Regions from separate parts of the Olsenella sp. oral taxon 807 genome, predicted to be linked through region 1. Evidence: riboswitches for the same ligand, from Rfam matches in the RefSeq annotation. Region 1 holds a riboswitch; the other holds the start of a gene.
The links. A riboswitch is a leader RNA that binds a small molecule or an ion and turns the genes downstream of it on or off. The one in region 1 is predicted to bind thiamine pyrophosphate.

Region 2: another riboswitch for thiamine pyrophosphate. It lies ahead of thiM (hydroxyethylthiazole kinase); the one in region 1 lies ahead of ADJ70_RS03585 (thiamine-binding protein).

Annotation. Positions count from the first base shown of each region.
Region 1 is NZ_CP012069.2:847,472-855,116, reverse strand. Features, by position in the region: gene ADJ70_RS03595 (ABC transporter substrate-binding protein) at 1-1,026, opposite strand, end outside; gene ADJ70_RS03590 (ABC transporter permease) at 1,029-1,742, opposite strand; gene ADJ70_RS03585 (thiamine-binding protein) at 1,837-2,175, opposite strand; TPP riboswitch at 2,237-2,349, opposite strand; gene ADJ70_RS15070 (ATP-binding protein) at 3,090-3,431, opposite strand; gene ADJ70_RS15065 (hypothetical protein) at 3,601-3,786, shown strand; gene ADJ70_RS03575 (helix-turn-helix domain-containing protein) at 3,863-4,324, shown strand; gene ADJ70_RS03570 (ABC transporter substrate-binding protein) at 5,094-6,698, shown strand; gene uvrC (excinuclease ABC subunit UvrC) at 6,923-7,645, opposite strand, start outside.
Region 2 is NZ_CP012069.2:1,935,721-1,943,365, reverse strand. Features, by position in the region: gene ADJ70_RS08215 (DIP1984 family protein) at 1-195, shown strand, start outside; gene ADJ70_RS08210 (aldose epimerase family protein) at 687-1,730, opposite strand; gene ADJ70_RS08205 (LacI family transcriptional regulator) at 2,027-3,205, shown strand; gene ADJ70_RS08200 (HAD family hydrolase) at 3,355-4,194, shown strand; gene ADJ70_RS08195 (YitT family protein) at 4,368-5,330, shown strand; gene ADJ70_RS14950 (hypothetical protein) at 6,209-6,403, shown strand; TPP riboswitch at 6,406-6,489, shown strand; gene thiM (hydroxyethylthiazole kinase) at 6,581-7,402, shown strand; gene thiE (thiamine phosphate synthase) at 7,389-7,645, shown strand, end outside.

The DNA.
Region 1 (7,645 bases):
GACGTCGATATGCCTTTCGATCAGGTTGTTGTCGTTCAGCCACTGGTAGTAGCGGGCCCAACGCCCCCCGTCGATGACGCCCCAGGTCGGTGCCTCCGCCTGGTACTGGCTCGCCAAGAACTGGGCACTCCGGTGCGCGAGCGCGCTGTCGAGCTCGGGCACGGCCGTGCAGAGTATGTCCGCAGCGGCACCAGGGTCACTCACGGCAAATTCGTAACCCCTCTTGGCAGCACGCAGGAAGGCTCTGACGGCCTCAGGCTTGTGGGTGATGAAGTCATTGTTTGCGGCAATGACCGGCGTATAGAAGTCAAACACCTCGTCCATCGAGATGAACGAGAAATAGTTCACCGGATAGTCCTGAACGGCCGCGTTCTGGACGGCCCACCCCTCATACACCCACACGGTGTCGAACAGCTTGGCCTTGAGACCGCTCACCTCGTCGTCCACGGTATAGGGCACCAATTTGACCTTGGAGTAATCACCACCGTCGGACTCGACCACCCGCTTGATGGTAGCCTGCTCGATGGGCATGTCCCAGGTGGCGTACGTGCGACCCTCCATGCCCTTGGCGCTCGTGACCCCATCCTCCTTGCGGCTCATGATGCCGCTCGTGTTGTGTTGGATGATGGCGGCTACCGCTGTGACGGGAATGGGAGAGGCGGAGGAGAGGTCGTTGGCAATGTAGTCCTGGTAGCTCACGCCCATCTGGGCCTGACCCGAGCCGATGACGGGATCAGCGGTACCCTCGGATGGCTGGATAATCTCGACCTCAAGGCCCTCGTCGGCAAAGTACCCCTTGTCTTGGGCAACGTAGATGCCCGTATGGTTGGTGTTGGGCGTGTAGTCCAAACAGAAGCTGATCTTGGTCGTCTCTTGGGAGGAACCTGAGCCCGAACCCTTGGAGTCTCCGGAGACGGCGTTATCGTACGCCCCGCAGCCGGCGAGCGCCGCCGAAGCAACGAGAGCACCGACGCCGTGGACGAAGCCTCTCCGGGACAGCCTGCTAAGCTTGGTCGAAAAGTCCATGCTTACTTCCTTTCTGCCCTCTTCCAGGGCATGCAGATACGCTGGATCGCACCCACCGCACCCATGAGGGCGAGTGACAGCGCGGAGATGAGCGCGATCACGGCAAACATCCTGTCATAGGCGAACGACTTGCGCACACGTGTCATGTAGACGCCCAGACCCGAGAAGCCGCCCAGCCACTCGGCGATCACGGCTCCCACGATGGCATAGGTTGCGCTTATCTTGAGGCCACTGAAGAACTGCTCGGCCGCCGTAGGTATCTTGACCTGCCAGAAGATCTGAGCTGACGTCGCGTTCATCGTGCGCATGAGGTCTATGAGATCCGGGTCCACCGACCGAAAGCCACTGACGAGCGAGACTGTGATCGGGAAGAAGGTAGTGAGCACGACGAGCACCACCTTGGGTGCGAGGCCATAGCCCAGCCAGAGCACCAGAAGCGGCGCGATGGCGACGGTGGGGACCGTCTGCGACACGGTGATGAGCGGGCTGAAGGCTAGGTAAACGATCTCGAAGCGGTCCATGAGGACGGCGAAGGCAAAGCCCACGGCACAGCCGATGAGAAGCCCGAGGACAGACTCGGCGAGTGTGGTTGCGGCATGGTCGGCGAGCAACACCGCATCAGAGGCGAGTGCGGCCAACACCTGTGTAGGACTTGGCAGGAGGAAGTTGGGCACGATACCTGCGGCCACGACAAGCTGCCATGCGAGCAAAAGCACCGCTACCGTCGCGGGCGGGATCACCGCACGACGAACGCGAGAGGGTGTGGGGCTTGGTAAGGCATCGGGCGGACGTGGGCGAGAGGACCCCTCACTATGCAACGTCTGCCTCCCTCGTGACGAGGTCAGGATCGCCTGGATGATACTTGCCGATCTTGCGTCCGGTGCTCATGACATCAGCTGTCGGGCGATACGAGACCTTGACGTAGCTCGCGCTCTCGGCGCAACCCGCTGCGGCCCCCGCCTCGATGCAACGCTTGACGAGTGCCATGCAGGAGTCGAAGTCCCCCTCGACGGTCGTCTCGAAGGGTCCCACGTAGTAGTCGAGACCGCTTTCGTCGATGACGGCGATGACCTCGTCCACGATGCGACAGACCTCGTCGTCCGACCCCACGTTCATGGGAAGGTACTGTAGGGCAACAGAGCAGTTCATAGGCACTCCCCTTCTGCGGGGCAAGCGCATCGTAGGCGTCCCCGCTTATCACTGGGACCCGCGCCGTACACGTGCCGTGGTCCCTACGCTGGCATTACCCAGATCAGGTTCGAAGGTCAGGGCCGCATTAGGCCCTATCTCAGCCGGCGTGCGCCAGCCCCCTTTTGATGAGGAATACTTTACCACGACGAGTGCGGCGGAGTGACTCGGATTCGTATGCAAGACAGCCTTAGGGACGCCACTTTTCGACAATTTCGCTTCGACTCCCGCCTCCATCAGAGCAGCGAGCCCAGGAAGAAGTCCCTAACCGACAGGATTTTGATGGCTCTTCGGGGGTTAGTGTGGGTTGACGCCTCGGCGAATCGCGTCGCAACAGTGTACACAGGTGCCCCACTCTGCAACCGGCGACTCACGGAAAGACGCGCTCTGGGGGTGTCACTCTCACGGAAAGGCGCACTTTGCGTGTGGGCCTCACCAAAGGGCGCGGTCTGCATGCGGGCAGTCGCGCAGAGTGCACCTTTCCGTGAGGGTCCGGTTGCAGAATGCGCTTTTCCGTGAGGGTTCGCGCCCAGAATGCGCTTTTCCGTAGAGTGTGCTTTTCCTTACCTGCGCAAACGTCGAGCCACCTCACGCAAAGGCGCATTCTGCGCAGACGGTCTCACGTAAAAGCGCAGTCTGCAACCGCCGTCTCACGGAAAAGCGCGCTCTGCGCCGGCGACGCCACCGCGACGTGACAGAAAGGCGCACTCTGGGCGGGCGACGTCACGGAAAGGCGCATTCTGCATGCGGGCGGTGGTTGCGCCGAGAGCCTGTTTTCGCCGATCTGTGTACACTCCTGCATACCCACGGCCGCTCGCGCGACCGGGCGGGGCCATGGGTCCCACGACGTCGAGGGCCCATGGCCCTCGTGATGCTCAGGTGCCCGGACCTGAGGTCCATGCCACCGGGGCGGTGATGCAACCATCCACCCACACGAGCTCACGAAGCCTCATTTTGATCCCACCGATATCTGACTCGTATCTCCCTTGCCGCACCACGATGAGCTTCTCGTATGAGTCGCGGATCGAGCGAAGTGGCTTGAGCTCCCGTTCTCGTATCGCCTCGGGCAGCATTTCGTCCGTAACCTGGAAGTACACGATTCTCTCATCCTTGACGACAACGAAGTCGCCCTCCCTCTCGTAGAGCTTGCCCACGTGCACGTACCATCCCCTGCAGAGGAACTGCAGGTAGACGGCGTTCTCGGACAAATGTCCCATATCAGTCGGCCTGTAGACGCCCAAGAATGACCTAATGGCCTAAGTCCAGGGCGTCTGCCACCACTCGATACTCTGAGGTTCGTCGAGGAACATATACGTCCTGCCCTCCGGAGAGACCCTATCCCTGAAAGAGTTGTACAGCTCGTCTTCAGCCGTGATGGAGCACACCTTGCTCTCCAGGTTGAGGGAGACGAGCGAGCGCCCGTTCTTCCACATCCTCCGATGCGATCTTGTTTCGCGCCAGCCCGAGCAAGCTCGAATTCCCACAACGCAGCACGCCAGTCTCCACCTTGATGAGATCGGTATCGTGGAGCTTAAGGGTGCGGTCGAGGTACACCTGGCGATTCATGTCTAGTGATTAGTTAAGTACTAATTTACTTATCAAAGGTTATGGGATATCCTGTAATCGCAACCGTAAGGAGGGACATCCCATGACCAAGTACAGAGTTGAGCTGACGCAGGGCGAGCGCGAGGAGCTGCTCGCGCGAGTGAACCGGGGAAGCGGCAGGGCCGCGGAGATCAAGCGGGCGAACCTGCTGCTGGCGATCGACCAGGGCGGGTTCGCCGACCTGCGGATGACCGACGCGGAGGCCGCAAGGGCCTACCACTCGACGGTCAAGACAGTCTACAACCTCAAGAGGAAGCTGGTCGAGGAGGGGTTCGACGGCGTGCTCGCGCGCAAGGCGCGCAGCAGGCCGGGAAACGTCAAGATAGACGGCGAGGCCAAGGCGAAGATCGTCGCCCTGACCTACACGGACCCGCCAGAGGGTCACGCCAGGTGGACGCTTCGGCTCATCGCCGAGAAGAGCATGGAGCTCGGCTATGTCGAGTCCATATCGCACGTCGCCGTCGGCAACATGCTAAAGCAACATGCTAAAAAAGGGGCTTCGTGAGTTTGTGTGGGTAGGTGGTTGTGTCACCGCCCGGCGGCGTGGCCTCAGGTCCGAGCACCCTGGTATCGCGGGGGCCATGAGGCCGTCGATGTCGTGGGACCCGTGGCCCCGCCCGGTCACGCGAGCGACCGTGGGAAGGCAGGAGTGTACACAGATCAGAGAAAATGACCTCTCAGAGCCGTTTTGGGGCATTTGTGTACACTGTTGTGACGCGAGTTGCGACGCGAGCTGCGTCAGGTGGCACGAGTGCCCCAACCACCATGGTGCGCCGGCGGTGCCTCCTCGGTGGCCGCCTCTCGCATGGTCGGGAAGACAGAATTCGTGTGAGCGGCGCCGCTGCCGGATTGGCGTCTTCGCCGAGGCAGCAACCCACACAAACCCCCGAGAAGCCGAATAAATGCGGGGAGCAGGGCTTGGGCCTCACACGGCTGCCCAGACGACTAGCCACCAGACTTTTGCCTCGCGGGAAGCAGCATCTCCTCCCTGCTGACGCACACGAGCTATCGTAAAGAGGGCCTCCCCCTCATGCATGGTTTCCCCACTCTCACGCACAACAGGTCAGTGATGACTGTACGTGATGCAGCATGCTCTGCGCGTGACGATCTTCTCGGAGAGCAAGCTGGGCACAGGAGTACCCGAGCGAGCCCCGCCTAGGCTTCCGCAGACCAGTTCGCAGAGACTCTGGTATGCTTGTTCCATAGCGGTCGCAGGATGTTTGCTGCGTCAGCTCGCATCGGACGGAATCTCGCAGGAAGTGCCGGAGGCCAGCATGGGTACATCACTCTCACGCCGTACGTTCGTCAATCTTGTCGGCGGGGCAGCAGCGCTCGCAGGGCTTGGCCTCACCGGCTGTGCGACGGGTTCCGAGTGGAATGGGACCACAAGTGGCGTCCAGACCGCAGGGGGTGGCGAGCTGACCGTCGGTGCCGCGTACTCCGCAAAGAACTTCGATCCCTTGTCCACCTCATCCGCACTCGCACTGAGCTGCAACCTCAATGTCATGGAAGGCCTCTTCGAGACGGACTTCCATAACTTCGGCACGCGCCCGGCGCTCGCCGAAGGCGACCCTGCCCAGATCGACGGTACCACCTTTGACGTCAAGTTGCGCAGCGATGCGAAGTTCTCCGACGGGAGGGAGGCCAGGGCGTCGGACGTCGTCTTCTCGTTCAGGGTGGCGGCGGCAGCGGGGGGCAGCTACGCACCGATGCTTACGCCGATCACCTCCATAGAGGCCAAGGACGACTCTACCGTGACGGTCAGGACCAGCCACCCCGACCTCCCATGGCTGAAGTCACGTCTGGCAATCCTGAAGATCGTGCCCGAGGGCTCGACCAGCGAGGAGAGGGCCAGGGCCCCCGTTGGCACGGGTCCTTGGATGTACAGGGAGGTGACGGACGCGTCGGTCACGTTTAAGCCGAATCCGTACTACAACGGTGCGTACCCCGCCAAGGACGACACGCTACGCTTCGAGATTCTCAAAAGCAAAGTCGCCCGCGTTACGGCCGCCCAGCAGGGGACCACGCTTATCTCGGAGGCCGTGCCCGTCGATTCGATCGAGCAGCTTCGGGAAGCGGGCCTTACCATAGACGCGGTGCAGGGACTCGGCTCGCGCTTCCTGATGTTTGACGTCGCGAAGTATCCTTGGAGCAAGGTGGAGGTGCGTCAGGCCATCATGTATGCCCTCGACTACAATGGCATGGTAGAAGGTGCCCTCTACGGACAGGCGTCAGCCGCCACCAGCCTTCTTCCCGATGACGCCACCTTCCCGCACTACCATAGGGCGTCGGTGGTCTACAGCCACGACCCCGACAAGGCAAAAAGTCTGCTCAAAGGGGCAGGCGTCACGCCTGGGCAGCTAACCCTCAGGACGACGGACAACGACCAGGTGGTCGCCATGTCCACCGTCATCAAGCAGAACCTGGAGGATCTGGGTTTCAAGGTCACGATACAGACGGACAGCTCGGATGCGACCTATGCGGCGATCGACACGGGCAATAGCAACTACGACCTGCTGCTGGCGCCAGGCGACCCCAGTTGCTTTGGCGTGGATCCCGATCTGGTGCTCAGGTGGTGGTACGGCAATGATGTTTGGATGAGGACACGCTGCCCTTGGAGTGGGACCGTCGAGCATGAAGAGCTTCTCCAGGAGATGGACGCCGCACTTGATTCTGCGGGCGACGAGCGGCAGGAGCATTGGAACAGGTGCTTTGACATACTCGCCGAGAACGTCCCCCTGTACCCAATCCTGCACGTGAAGACCTGCACGGCCTCCTGGCGTGATACCACCACGGCCGATGGCATCAAGGTCTCCTCGGACTTCAAGGGCATCGGCACCACGGGTGTAGCGCTCATGGGCGTCACGACCGTCAAGTAGCACCGCCCGGCGCGACGATCCTTTGGAGCTTTCTGTATTGTTCGTGGCTCAGGGGTTGACTGCGCGGCCCTTGCCATGTCCGTCCTTTCTCTTCTGCGCTTCCTGTCCCTATCTTTCCCCCTTATCCTTTTGTGGGTCTCCCGGAGAAGCGCCGGCTGCTCATCGGACAGCGCAACGAAGGCATAGGGGGTCACATCGAGGCTATGCGAGGAACACGAGATAGCTCACGTAGCCTCCCTTTGGTCCCTACCCTCGCCCTCCCAGGCACGAAGCGTGTCATAGACCTCGCGCGCGACCGACGTGGGAACACCCCTCACGGAGGCGATATCCTCGGCACTCGCCGCCCTGAGGCGTCTCATCGAGCCGAAGTGACGCATGATGGCCCGCTTGCGTCGCGTGCCGACGCCTGGCACCTCATCGAGGATCGAGACGCTCTGCGCCTTGGTCCTCAGCTCACGGTGGAAGGTGATGGCGAAGCGGTGCGACTCGTCACGCACCTGCTTGATGAGGTAGAGCGAGGCAGAGCCCGAGGGCAGGACGACGGGCGTCTCGTCCCAGGGGACGAAGACCTCCTCGTCCGCCTTCGCGAGGCCGCAGACCGGTATGTCGAGTCCCAGGGCACCAAGCTGTCCCATGGCAGCCGTGAGCTGTGGCTTGCCCCCATCCACCACGAGTAGGTCGGGCGTCGAGGCAGCAAAGCGCTCATCGTCCCTGCGCACCGGGGCGTAGCGCCTGCCGAGCACCTCGCCCATCGAGACGAAATCGTTTGCCTCGCTCAGCTCGGCTCGGATCTTGAAGCGACGATACTGTCCCTTGTCGGGACGCCCGTTAGTAAAGACGACCATAGAGGCGACGGTAAAGGAACCGTGAAGTGTGGAGATGTCAAAGCACTCGATGCGCAGGGGTGGCCCGTCAAGTGCGAGTGCGCTCTCCAGCTCGAGGAGCGC
Region 2 (7,645 bases), 1.1 Mb from region 1:
AGAATCAACACGCTTGAGCAGCTCATTAGCAAGGCCAGCGCGTCGGTCACCCGCTATACGCGCAGGGAGATCAAGCTTATGCGCACGGTGGACGTCTCTGCCCTGCGGGAGAGGACCGATGCCCTAGCCAAGGAATTGCGCCTGCTTGATAACAGTCTGCAGGAGGCGAACTGGCAGACAGAGCTTGTCCTTTGAGTATGATGACCTGCAGGAACGTCGCAGGATGGGGCAAATCTTTGAAAGCGGGAGAGTCGGTAGCCTGATCGAGGCGAGTGCCATCTCCAAGGCAGAGAATGTGCCTATACGGTAAGGTTATGGACGACCTGGGGTTCAACTCCCCTAAGGATCGCGTAGGTCCAAATCATGCACGAACGTATCGTGAGCGCGCATCGTCACTACCACGGCACTGATTGACAGGCGAGGGTGGGTACGGGGACCCTGCACTCAAGGACGAGACGCCCCATCTCTGTGGTCGAAAGCACCTGCTCCCATGCTTTCGAACTTCTCGCTTCGGACTCCATGCTCGTCCCGGACCCCCCGCCAGATTGGCGGGGGGTTTGTTTTTCTTGCCAACTGGGCAAACGTCCCTCGAAGTCCCCCCGCCAGATTGCGGGGCACTGAGCACTGAGCGCGCCCCGCCGCCCCGCGCCCGGACCCGCCGCCCCCAGGCCCCGATCCTTGCGCTCCTACCGCAGCCCGAATGCGAACACCATCCTCGACACGAAGGGGTGGCCCGGCGCATAGATGGGCTGCGGGAAGTTCTTGTGGTGTATGGCATCGGGGAAGAACTGTGGCTCGAGCGCCACGCCGTCGAAAGCCTTGTAGTGTGCCCCACCCTTGCCCCGGGCCTTGAGGCCACATCCCGTGTAGACCTGCAGCCCCGGCGCATCCGTGTAGAGGTCCATGGATACGCCCGTCTCGTCTCCCACAAGCGTTGCGACCTTCTCGAGGCGCTCGTCGTTCTTGAGCACGAAGTTGGTGTCAAGGCCATCGGGAAGCGCATACAGGCGATTCTCGAAGTTCGTGCTCTCGCGCAGGTCGTAGGGCGTGCCTTCCACGGGTGCGATCTCTCCGGTGGGGATGAGGCCCTTACCTACGGGCGTGTAGGCGTCGGCGTCCAGGCTAAAGCTGTGGCGTAGCACCGATCCCGAGGCATGGCCGTTGAGGTTCCAGTAGGCGTGACTCGTCAAGTTGACTATCGTCGTTTTGGTGACCTGCGCCTCAAGGGCGAGTTCCAGACGCCAGTCCGGGTGCAGGATGTAGGTCGCCCTCACGTCTGCTGCACCGGGAAAGCCCTGGTCACCGTCGCGACTCACGAGCCCGAACGTGATGCTAGCCCCACCATCGGGATCGTCCTTGGGATCTTCGGTCACGTCCCACAGGCGCTTTCGCCACACGTGCGGGCCAGAGTGGATGTTGTTCTCGCCGTCGTTATTGGCTAGGCGGTGGGTTGTGCCCCCAAGGTCGAAGCTGGCGCCGGCGATGCGGTTCGCGTTGCGTCCGATGATGGCCCCAAGGGATCCCCCAAAGCGCAGGTAGCCACTCGCCCCGTCGTAGCCCAGGGCCACGTCGATGAAGCCGCCCTTGCCATCTGGAACCGAGACCTCCTGTAGCATGCCGCCAAGGTCAGTGACGGAGACACGCATGCCGCTCACGCTCTCGAGCGTGTAGAGATGAACCTCCTTGCTATCTGCGGTCATACCGAAGTTTCTGATATGGACGGACATCATGACCCCTTTCCTCGGTGTAGAGATGGCACAAGGCACCGATATGGTAAAGATACGTGGACCCTGCCGCTGTCCCTATCATACGTGGGTTGGGTCTACCCGTGCCCCACAGGTCCGCAGAAGGAGAAATTGCTTGGGTGAATACGAAGTTAGGTGAGCATGAAGTTAGGTGAGCACGAAAGCCGTGAGGTATGAGATGATGGGAGCATGCAGGAGCATGAGGCGCACGGCTGGTAGGGCGTGCGGGCTTGGCGAGGCAGGTAGGCGGCGAGGCATGCGACGCATGCCCACGAGGGGAGATGGCGCAAGTGCTTTCGAGAAGAGGGTTCGTCCGAAGGGCAGGTGCCGTGGCTGCGGGCCTTGGTGCCTCAGCCCTCTTGCCCGCGTGTTCGATCGCGCCTTCCGGTGGCGGTGCCGCATTCTCGGATGGCAGGATGAGGATAGGCGTGTCGATCTGGAGCGCTACAGACGCACTCGGCTCCCTCACCATCAACATCATTCAGAGGGCGGCCGACGCCCTTGGCTGCAGCCTTGCCATCGTGGAGACCAAGCACGTCTCGAAGCAGGTCATCGCCTCGGTGAGCACGCTGATCTCAGAAGGCTGCACGGGCGTGATGGTCTGTAACTCAGCCGATAGCGAGATGCCTCACCTCATCAAAGCCTGCAACAAGAATTCTGTATACCTCACCCAGTTCTACCGCGCGATTTCACAGGAAGATTCGCCCCAGGTCTATCAGGCAGCCCTCGACTCCCCCTACTACGTGGGAGCGGTTCACGAGGATGAGGTGAGAAACGGTGAGACCCTCGCTGGCCTCCTCATCGATGGCGGTCGGCGCCACATCTGTCTTGAGGGCTGGACCGAGAAGGACGCGACCTTCGAGTTGCGGTGGCGGGGGTATAGGAATGCCCGCGATCAGTGGAACGCCACCCACGAGGCAGATCGAATCGAGCTCTCCGAACCCATATATGTGGGCGTCTCGGCCTCGGAGTCGGCGAGCGCGGTGCAGCGCTTCGAGGGCGACGTGCCCTCTATGGATGCACTTATCGTCTCCGGGGGAGGAGGAGTGCCGCTCGTGGGCGCGATCGGCCAGCTCAAGAACATGGGGCTGACGGGGAAGGTTGCCGTGGCGACCACAGACTTCCTCGACAATATGGGAGAGCACCTCTCTGACGGCAGCGTCTATTGCGCGACGGGAGGGAACTTCTGCGACGCGCTCTATGCGTTCATCCTCACCTACCAGGCATGTACGGGTAAATTACAGGTGAGTCAAGGTGGGGATGTGGTGAATATCCTGGTTCCGTATGTCCGTGCCACGAACGCTAGTGAGTATGCGGCGTACAAGGCGGCCTTTCTGGACGAGGATCCCTACTCTACAGACGAGATGCGCCATATGGCCGAGCTTACCCCCGGCCAGCTGGCCGAGCTCGCCGCATCCCTCTCCATCGAGGAGATCAGGGCACGCCACGGCAGAGCCTAGCCGAGGTGCGGTGTGCCGCGACGTACGGGCTGCGACGCGAGTCATCTCGCCTGTTTCCCTGTCGTCCGTTGGGAGGTGTGCCGACATCCGTAGGCGCTCGATGTCCTATCATCAGATGATGGATTGAAGCGACGTGCTTGGAGGCCCTCATGGTCAAACTCGTTCTTACCGATATGGACAACACCCTGCTCGCGCCGGGGAGGCAGGCGAGCGACCGGGCGCTTTCGGCCATCCATGCCCTGGTGGACCAGGGGGTTTACTTTGGTCCCGCGTCTGGTCGCGACTATGCGAGTGTGCTCGAGTCGTTTCGCGGTGACGAGGCTTGCATGCAGACGGCGCTCCTCTCCAATGGCAAGAAGATCTACGTGGGAGGCGTGCTCACCAACCAGACGGCGGTAGACCGCGACTCGATGGTGCTCATGGCCAAGATTGTGCACGATTTACCGGGCGTCTATGTGAGTGGACGCGGCGACGCGGGAGGCTTCGTGTGCGCGCGCGACATGGAGAGTCTCATGGGGACGACCTGGGGTGGCAGGCGCGCGAGCGAGCTCGTGGATCCAGACGACATCCCGACCTGGCCCATCATCACGGCGGGTCTCCACTTCGAGGAGGGCTCTGAGGGCATTGACAACAACCAGTGGGCCGATCGCATCCGTGCCGCCTGCCCCAAGCTCGACCTGCTCTCGCCTGGCAGCCGCATGTTCGATGTCGTTCCGCACGGCTGGAGCAAGGCATCAGGGGTCCGCGTCCTGCAGATCCTGCTCGCCGTTAACGCCGACCAGATAGTCGCCTTCGGCGACTCGGACAACGACCTGCAGATGCTCAAGGTCTCTGGGCATTCCGTCGCGGTGGCGAACGCCAACGACGCCGTGCGTGACGTATCGGTGCACCACATAGGTCCCTGTACCGACGACGCGGTGGGTCGTGCCCTCGAGCAGCTTGCCGAGATGGGTGACGCTGCCTTCAGGCTGTGGGATGAAAAGGCCTAGGCCAAGCTTGCGCCCGAGGGCTAAGCCGCGTCTGCGGGTCGGGTCGCGCCCGGGCGCTAGGCTCGCGTCCGAGGCCGACTTAAAGTTGATGTGTTCCTGCCGCATGTCACTGAAAACAAGGCATGGTATCATACAGCACATACGTGGCCATGACCAAGAGAGCGAGGCACTGCATGGATGACGAGCTCATTGACAAGGCGTTAGGTCTTGGTCGTTACGCTGGGGTGCGTCGCGTCATCACGGGTTGCTCCGTGGTCGTTTCCGCCTTCTTGCAGGCCTTCACGTTGATTGTTTTCATACGGCCCGCCGACCTGCTCTCCAGCGGGTTCACGGGCCTTGCCATCTTGCTCGATAGGATCACCTCGCTTCTTGGCATCTCATTTCCCACCTTCGTGGGCATGATCACGCTCAACATTCCGGTCGCGATACTCTGCTGGAGGCACATATCGAGGCGCTTCGTGCTCTTCTCCATGGCACAGGTCTTTCTTGCGGCCTTCTTCCTGCGCGTGCTTCCTCCAGACGTCCTGACAGGGCTGGTCTCCTTCGAGTCAAAGTTTCTCGACGTGGTCTTTGGGGGCTTTCTCTACGGCTTCTCGATAGCGCTCGCGCTCAAGGGAGGGGCATCGACGGCCGGCAGCGACTTCATATCGCTCATGGTGTCCAACCGTACGGGCAAGACGATCTGGGGGCAGATATTTGCCGGAAACTGCGTGATGTTGCTCGTCTTCGGCGCGATGTTCGGCTGGGAGAACGCAGCGTGGTCGATCATCTTCCAGTTCATCTCGACCAATGCGATCAGTATGTTCTACCACCGCTACGAGCGTGTGACACTGCAGGTCACGACGAGGCGTCCAATGGAGATCATGGCTGCGTACCAGGCGCGCTATCGCCATGGGGTATCCTGCGTCGAGGGCTTCGGCGGCTACCGCCACCAGAAGATGTGGCTGCTTAACACCGTGGTGTCGGCCTACGAGCAGGATGATATCATCCGCCTGATGCGCGCCGTCGAGCCACATGCAGTGATTAACGTGCTACGTACCGAGAACTTCTTTGGGGGGTTCTATCGCGGTAACATCGATGAGCCGCTGCCGCAGGAGCTTGCGCGCGACGAGGGCACTGTGTCTGGCAAAAAGTGATCAAGGCGAAAGGCGAGGTGGGGGAGGTTCTGGGACAGCCGGACATCCCGCTGTCTGCTGCCCAGCGCCTCACGGAAAGGCGCACTTTGGCCGCGCCCCCGGGACGCGTCTCACCAAAAGACGCATTCTGGCGGTTCTAGAGCTCACAAAATGCGCTTTTCCGTGAGGCGTCTTACGAAAAGACACACTCTGGCGGTTCTGGAGCTCGCAAAATGCGCCTTTCCGTGACGTCAAACCCCAGAATGCGCTTTTCCGTAAAATGCGCTTTTCCTCACCTGGGCAAACGCGGCGCCGGCTCACGGAAAAGCGCACTCTGTCCTGATGGACTCACGGAAAAGCGCACTCTGCGATCGTCACCGATCGGAAAGACGCAGTTTGGAGTTGCGTCTTATGGAAAAGCGCACTCTGTTAGCTTGGGGGGCTGCAGACTGCGCTTTTCCGTCACGTCGCCGCCCGGGAGGCGTGGGACGCAACCCCCCGCCAGCCTGCGGGGCACTATGGAAAATGGCCCAACTGGGCAAACGCGCTCGAGCAACCCCCCGCCAGCCTGCGGGGGGGGTTGCGCCGGGGCCCGCAGGCCTCGACCTGGGGCCTGACCGCACGGAAAGGCGCAGTCTGGGCAGAGGGCCTCGCTAAGGGCGCGCCCCGGGCCAGGTCGGGATACCATCAGGCTGCCAGTTGTGGGCTAAGGAGGTGCCGGGAACTCAGGATAAGGGTTTGTGCCCAGCAGATGTAGCTCGCGTCTCTCAGCGCTGTTCGGTATGTCGTATTCTGGTGGTAAGATATTCGGTAAATGGCGGTGTAATAATCGGATTCTGGTGATTATGACAGGGGGTCCTGCTGTCATCCCATCAAGAGTCATCGAGAGGGAAGTGGACATGAGCATATGCCCCGAGGGGTACATGCCACGCGTCGTCGACGCTGAGGTGCAGGAGTGCCTCGCAATATACGGCGCGGTGGAGATATGCGGGAATGGCCTCGCTCTTTCGGCGCATGCTCACAAGGAGCTCGCGGTCCCTCTTGTCACGGGTGCCGAGCTGACTTTGCACTTGTTGTGCTACAATTGCAGCTGATTAGGGGAGCTGGCGCATGCCGGCTGAGAGGGGACCCAGTGCGGTCCCGACCCAAGAACCTGATCTGGGTAATGCCAGCGTAGGGACTGCGGCCTCAGACGGCCACGCGAGCTCTCGCCCGAGCGGGCACACCCGGAAAGGGTGCGTCCGCTTGTTCTGTGAGAGGAGCCTGAGGCCATGCTTTCTGATCGATTGCGCACTGTACGTAAGACAACGCCGCTCGTGCATAACATCACCAACTACGTCACCATCAACGACGTCGCAAATGCGGTGCTCGCCTGCGGCGGGAGTCCCATCATGGCCGACGAGCCCGAGGACGTCGAGGACATCACCACCATCTGCGGTGGCCTCAACATCAACATAGGCAACCTCAACAGCCAGACGATAGAGGCCATGCGCATCGCAGGCAGGCGCTCGCGCGAGCTCGGTCACGTCAGGGTGCTCGACCCCGTGGCAGCCGGTGCGAGCAAGCTGCGCACGCGCATCGCATCTGAGCTGGTGGACACTATCGGCTTCGATGCTATCCGAGGCAACGTCTCCGAGCTCAAGGCTCTGGCCCTCGGCAGTGCCACGACACGGGGCGTCGACGCCAGCGCTGCCGACGCCGTGACCGACGCCAGGCTCGACGAGATGGTGTCCTTCTCCAAGGGCTATGCCCGTAAGGTGGAAGGCATCGTCGCGATCACGGGGGCGATCGACCTCGTGGCAGACGAGGAGACCTGCTATGTCATCCGCAACGGACGCGCCGAGATGGGCAGGGTCACGGGTACGGGCTGCATGCTCTCGGGAGTCCTGTGCGCCTATCTTATCGCCAACCCCAAGGACAAGCTCGAGGCAGCTGCGGCTGCCGTCTGCCTGATGGGTCTTGCCGGCGAGGTCGGCTGGTCTCGCATGCAGGAGGGCGACGGCAACGCCACCTACCGCAACCGCATCATCGACGCCATCTACAACATCGACGGCGAGCAGCTTGACAGGGAGGCGCGCTATGAGCTTCGATAGGCGTTCGGGCACGGCGGCAGCCGCAGGAGGGCCCGCTGGCCGCCTTGACAGGGAGAAGCTCGCACACTCGCTCGCGCTCTATGCGGTGACGGATCGCCACTGGCTGGGCGAGCGCACGCTCGACTCGTGTGTGAGGGAGGCCCTGCGAGGTGGTGCGACCTTCATACAGGTCCGTGAGAAGGACGACATGGCCCTTCCCCATGATGAGTACCTTGTCGAGGCCCGTGAGCTGCGAGGACTCTG